DNA from 2 places in the Priestia sp. MDV22-iso46 genome. Region 2 is predicted to be linked to the other one. Evidence: a T-box and tRNA genes for the amino acid it is inferred to sense, from the RefSeq annotation. Region 2 holds a T-box; the other holds one or more tRNA genes.
What was found. A T-box is a leader RNA that pairs with one kind of tRNA and senses whether it is charged. The one in region 2 lies ahead of thrS (threonine--tRNA ligase), so its partner is inferred to be a tRNA-Thr.

Region 1 (3,406 bases), on a different contig from region 2:
CATGGCTTTGGATGCTTCAATTAAAGATGGGTCCACTTCTTTAATTCCGGTATATGTATTTCGTACAATAGGAAGAAGCGAATATAAAAACAGTGCAATAACCGCGGGAAAGGTTCCAATTCCGACAAGAGGAATCAGTAATCCTAATAAAGCGAGTGAAGGAATGGTTTGCAGTACGGCTGTTACGCCAATGATCGGTTCAGCAATGCGGTCATGCCTCGTTAAGTACAGTCCGAGCGGCACTGAAATTAATACGGCGATAACAAGAGCCAGTACGGAAATTTGAATGTGTTCAAGAAGAGCTTGAAACAGTGCATCTCCTCGTTGATCTAATAATGTGCTTAGTGCATTCATTACAGCGTTCCTCCTTCTTTCGTTTTATCAGAAAGAAACGCTAATAGGTTTTTGCGCGTTACAACGCCAATGCGTTTGCTCCCTTTTTTCACGGCTATTGCTTCATGGTCGTAAAGGGCGTCCATTGCCTGCTGAACAGTGGCGGTTGAAGCTAGCTCTTCAGTAGGCTCTACGTCTGGCTGTTCACTTTCTTTGACAAACATATCCAATGTCTCAAATAAAGCATTGCCTTGATTTCCAATAAATGTTTTTACAAATTCATTTTTAGGCTTTTGAATGAATTCCTCCGGGGTTCCAACTTGAACAATTTCCCCATCTTTCATCAGGCAGATACGATCTCCAAGCGTCATCGCTTCGCTCATATCATGCGTAACAAACACAAATGTTTTTTTGATTTTTTCTTTTAAGCTAATAATATCTTGCTGAAGCTGTTCGCGGCTTAACGGATCGAGGGCACTAAAGGGTTCGTCCATTAAAATAACGGGGGGATCGGCTGCGAGGGCACGTGCTACACCTACACGTTGCTGCTGGCCACCTGAGAGCTCAGACGGCTTTCGGTTTCTATATTGCTTTGGGTCTAGTCCTACCAAGGTAAGCAGTTCATCAATGCGCGTTTTGATTTTGTTTTTCTTCCAATGCTTCATCTCGGGTACAATGGCTATATTTTCAGCAATGGTCATATGAGGAAAAAGAGCAATCTGCTGCAGGACATAGCCAATGTTCCAGCGTAACTTATGTATGTTGTGGGCCGATACGAGCTTATCTTTTATGTATAGTTCTCCTTCGGTAATATCATGAAGACGGTTAATCATTTTTAAGGTGGTTGTCTTCCCACACCCACTCGGACCAATTAAAACGAAAAACTCCCCTTCTTTAATTTCTAGATTAATATTTTTCACGGCGGTCGTACCGTCTGGATATTGCTTTGACACATTCTTAAACGTAATCAAATTATCGTTCACACTCCCTGTTGAAATTTAACCCCTAGTTTCGTGTACCCAATACTTAGAGGCAATAAACATTCTTTTAAGAATATTTCTAAATATGATTCATAAGACATAGTGGAAAAGATACACATGTTTTCTCATAGCCTCCTAATAAGGCTATCAAACTGTTAAAGTTTTCACAAGGCGGGGAAGAATAATTCGGAGAAGAATTTTAAAGTCAACACAAATAAAAAAACCTTCTTTCAACAAGAAAGAAGGTTTTTTTAGTATGCTAGCGACAGGGATCGAACCTGCGACCTCTTGCTTACCATGCAAGTGCTCTACCTACTGAGCTACACCAGCGTCTTGGAAAATTATATCACGTTTAAATTTATTTAGGAAGCGCTTTTTTAAATTTTTTTATTGGTATATTCTCTAATTTGCGTCTTCTGAAATTCGCACTTTCTACAAAGTTCCATATTTTATGTTAGAACTCCTTACATAAATTGTGTGAATTTTCTTTTTTTATATTACCCTTAGTAAAAGAGCTTACAAAAGAAGGGAAGAAAATAGATGGAACAACAACCAACCATGACCAAATCAAAAACGGCAACTCCCTACCCAAGAGACTGCACGTTCAGCCTGGAAGATTGGACGACGCTCGCCAAGTATTGGTACCCGGTCGCACGCTGCAGTGATGTAACAGAGAAACCAACGTCCGTAAAACTACTAGATGTAAATCTAGTTCTATACCGCACGACAAACAAAGTAGTAGCGGCTCGTGATTTATGCGTTCACCGAGGCACCCCGCTTAGCATGGGCTGGGTGGAAGATGATGAAATTGTCTGTCCTTACCACGGCTTCCGCTATGCAACGGACGGCGCATGCACGTCGATTCCAGCTCACCCTGATGCCAACATTTCTCCCCGCCTGTGTATGGCCGTCTATCCAGTTATTGAACGATTTGGATTAGTATGGACTTCCCTGACAGGAGAACAAGATAACCTGCCTTACTTCGATGCTTGGGAGGACCCTGATTTTCAGCAAATTGTTTGTCCGAGCTTTGATATCATGGGTTCGGCCGGTCGTCAAATGGAAGGCTTTTTAGACGTAGCTCATTTTGCTTGGGTGCACACGGACACATTTGGTGATCGAAACAACGCCTTTGTGCCTAAATATAAAGTAAGCGATACAGACTATGGGCTTCATGTAGAATATACCAGCACCGTGAGCAATTATTCCAAAGAACAGCAGCATTTAAATCCACCTGATTTTAAATGGCTTCGCGTCTTTGATGTTTATCCGCCGTTTACAGCTACGCTAAAAGTATACTTCCCAGAAGGCGCAGAGCTGTGGATTATGAATGCAGTCTCTCCTATTTCAGCCCGCGAAACACGTTTATTCGCACCAATCGCTCGAAACTTTGACAAAGATTCTCCCGTTGAAGGTGTGTATGACTTTAACCTTCGCGTCTTTGACGAAGACCGTGAAATGGTTGAAAACCAAAAACCTGAAGACTTGCCTTTAGACCTGCAGATGGAAGCGCATATTATGGCTGATCAAACGTCCATCGGCTACCGGAAATTATTAAAGAAAATGGGCTTAAGCTTTAGATATACAAGCTAAAAGAAATCCCCGCTGTCTCAGCGGGGATTTCTTTTTTATTTAGCAAACTGCTCGCGTCCTGCTTTTTCCTTTATCACTTCATCTTCACTTGCCGGCGTGGCGCGTTTCATAAACAATGAAAGAATTAAGGCAACCACCACTAGTACTACTGAGACGGCAAACGCATCGTTAATTCCTTGTACCATTGCCTGCATCCCAATCTGTTCTTTCATTTGAGCTGCCCCGGCTGCCGTTGCATTCGCTGCTCCTGCTCCGCTCATTGCATCTTGAGCGAGCTCTTTTGCATGCGTAGCTGTACGGTTTGACATCACCGTTACTAAAAGAGCCGAACCAATAGCTCCCGATACTTGTTGAAGCGTGTTATTCATCGCAGTACCATGCGGATTAAAGCGTTGCGGCAGCTGATTTAACCCGTTTGTCATAACCGGCATCATCACCATAGACATTCCGAACATGCGAAGCGTGTAAAGCGTAATGAGCGTTGTATACGTCGTATCAAG
Region 2 (3,406 bases):
AAAATAATATTCTAAAAAATTATTTTATATATTTTTAGATAACTTTTTTACTAACTATCTTCAGATATAAATTCCTGACCTAGAGATTATTTACAGAACAATGAATGTTTTATCTTACCGGGTGTTATAATGATGAAAACTGAAGTGTATGAAGGGCGGAGAGAGATGCTTAACTTACTTATTGGCTGTATTTTACTAGCATTAGGAGTGTACTTTATGTTTAAATTTCTTTTTTACTCTCCTTCTAAAAAAAAGCGAGATCAGCAGAACATGAACAAACCATCAGATGAGGCTTCAGCTTCATCCTGTACAAACGATTCGAATGGAATAAGATAAATTTTTTTATAAAATACCGGCGTTTGTCTAAGGCAAAAGTTATACTGCTGATATATATTATCTTATACCCTTCTAGTTCAATATTCCCTTCATTTTGGTGTAAGACAAGATGAAGGGAATCACTATCCGACTTAAAAAAATCGGATTTTTCTATTTAGTAAGGTAAATAGCTTCAATAAACTCTGTTTGAATTCTTTTCTTTATTCAAGTGTACAGCTGCCTCTTCCACACTTACTGTTCCTATATTTTTCTTCCCGTGCTTTCGCATAGCAAGCGATTCATTTTCCACTTCTTTATCTCCTATCACGGCCATATAAGGAACTTTCTGCATTTCTGCTTCTCGAATTTTCAGCCCTATTTTTTCAATGCGATCGTCTACTTCAACACGATACCCTTTTAACTCCAGCTCGTGTTTCACTTTATATGCATATTCCACATGCGGCGGTGCAATAGGCAATAGTTTGAGTTGAACAGGAGCTAACCAAAGAGGAAATTGACCTTCGTAATGTTCAATCAAGATGGCCATAAATCGTTCAACGGAACCGTATATAGCGCGGTGAATCATTACGGGACGATGAGGTTTATTGTCTTCTCCAATATACATACAGTCAAACTTCTCTGGCATTAAGAAATCAAGCTGAACTGTTCCGCACTGCCAGCTGCGACCTAAGGAATCTAAAATATGAAAATCGATTTTCGGCCCATAAAAAGCTCCGTCTCCTTCATTCACCTGATAGTCTAAGCCTTTTTCACTTAACACAGATTGAAGCGACTTTTCTGCTTGGTTCCATGTTTCAATATTTCCCATGAATTTTTCAGGTCGTGTGGATAGCTCCACTTTGTAATCGAAGCCAAAATGTGAGTAAAAGTCATGGATAAACGCTAGAATGCGGCTAATCTCAGCTTCGATCTGACTGAGTTCTACGAATAAATGAGCGTCGTCCTGTGTGAATGAACGGACTCTTAGCAATCCGTTTAAAGACCCAGAAAGCTCGTGACGGTGAACTAATCCAAGCTCTGCGTATCGAATCGGAAGTTCTCGGTAGCTTCTTCGCTTGCTGCTAAACAATAAAATGGCTCCCGGACAATTCATCGGTTTAATCGCATAGTTTTGTTCGTCAACATTTGAAAAATACATATTCTCATGATAGTGCTCCCAGTGCCCTGATTGTTCCCACAGCTCCTGTTTCATCATGATGGGTGTTTTTATCTCTTGATAGCCTGCTTTATAATGCTTTTGTTTCCAGTAGTTCTCTAACTCGTTTCGAATAATCATTCCGTTAGGTAAGAAAAATGGCATACCAGGAGCTTCTTCTATTGACATAAACAGTTCCAGTTCTTGACCTAATTTTTGATGATTTCGCTTTTCTGCTTCCATTTGTTTTGACATGTTCATTCCTCCAATATGTTTTTATTTAACAAAAAAAACCGCACTCATCCCTAGTAAAGGGACGAATGCGGCCGTGGTACCACCCTAATTCCGTAAAATACCCATACGTATTTTACGCTTAAAAAGATAACGGTTTTACCGGTTGCGGTTTCAGTGTATACACATTCCCCGCCGCAGCTCCAAGGTGGTAAATTCATTTCGTTTTCTAAGGGTTCTCAGCCAGTGACCCTACTCTCTGTAAAGAAAATTCAAAAATGATTCATGTCCTTTTCATTGCTTGTATATTCTTTTTTTCTACATAAAAAACCGCACTCATCCCTAGTGAAGGGACGAATGCGGCCGTGGTACCACCCTAATTCCGTAAAATACCCATACGTATTTTACGCTTAAAAAGATAACGGTTTTACCGATTGCAGTTTCAGTTATGCACGTTCCCTGCAATAGCTCTAAGGTGGTAAATTAGATGATTTCTTAAGGGCTCTCAGCCAGTGGCCCTATTCTCTGCGAAGAAAACAGCATCTAATTCGTGTCCTTTTCATTGCCAAATACTGTTTATTAGTTGTTAAAAGCGATTATAGTGTATAAATTTAACAGAAGTCAAGAAGTAATTTTTTATTTTTTAATGGTATAGAATTACTTTATGCTTAAATTTTTGAAAAGTTACTTAAGAATACACGGACTGAAAAAGTTTTTTATTATACTATTAACGACTACATTTCATTCTTATTTTCACCTTTATTTTCATAACAATAAAGGCGAAAAAGAAAGATACTATAAGTCCTTATTTGTTTTATCTAAGCGGTATTAACGAAGTGAAACCCAATACTATCCCAAATCAGAACAAATAACATAGCACAAGCATTATCAGGTTTTTTATTTATATACTAAAATATTAAATACATCTTTTTCTGCTCACCCAAATCGTTGACTTCAATCCGTAGAAACTATTTTTTATCTAACTTTAGAGGGAAGCTCATCATTCATGCTTCCACTTTGCGGAAAAATCCGTTTTTTCCTGATTTGTTCTTTAAGAATAACATCAAGCTGCCGCTGAACTTTCCTTGTTTCATTTGTCGAAAAATACGGGTGAGCCAGATTTACTGTTTCTAACGGATCCTTGGTCAAATTGTACATTTCAATTTGATCGGGAACACGTGTTGTTTTAAGGGTAGTAAAACTTACAGGGTAACCTTCTTTAGTTCTTTACTTTCATATAAGGGTGGAAATCGCTCCTCGTCCACGATAATTAACAAAAAATTAGGCTGCTTCTGCATGTTTACTCCTCCGCGTGTTTATCAAATTTTCTGTATTGATAAACTATGTAAAAAGCACTTTTTTTAGAAGAACGGAGTCGATTCATGTCTTTTTATGCCCAAACAAAAAAGACTTGGAGGATTTCTCTAAGTCTTTCATAGCTCATTTCAATACGATATTCCTTATTTTTTGTATGCTTTTAGCTGCTGATTTCGTTTATAGGTACCAATGATACTAGGTATACCTACAACTATGCTTATCATAAAACTCCACATCATATAGCGCCAATCCCCTGTAAAAAGCGCTACTCCCATAAAAAAAAACGAGCTGACCAGCAAGAGCTAACCATGAAGCTATCCAAGCAAACATCATATTCTCTTCCACGTTATCACCTCATATTTTTAAGTATGAATGACTTCTTATATT

Region 1: it encodes a tRNA-Thr, which carries the amino acid that the T-box ahead of thrS (threonine--tRNA ligase) is inferred to sense. The anticodon was not compared.

The regions. Positions count from the first base shown of each region.
Region 1 is NZ_JBZVWT010000002.1:797,536-800,941, reverse strand. It holds gene AC4NPH_RS16015 (ABC transporter permease/substrate-binding protein) at 1-354, opposite strand, end outside; gene AC4NPH_RS16010 (ABC transporter ATP-binding protein) at 354-1,304, opposite strand; tRNA gene AC4NPH_RS16005 (tRNA-Thr) at 1,571-1,643, opposite strand; gene AC4NPH_RS16000 (Rieske 2Fe-2S domain-containing protein) at 1,854-2,906, shown strand; gene AC4NPH_RS15995 (DHA2 family efflux MFS transporter permease subunit) at 2,942-3,406, opposite strand, start outside.
Region 2 is NZ_JBZVWT010000001.1:559,070-562,475, forward strand. It holds gene AC4NPH_RS02940 (hypothetical protein) at 130-336, shown strand; gene thrS (threonine--tRNA ligase) at 509-1,726, opposite strand; T-box leader at 1,781-2,009, opposite strand; T-box leader at 2,049-2,274, opposite strand.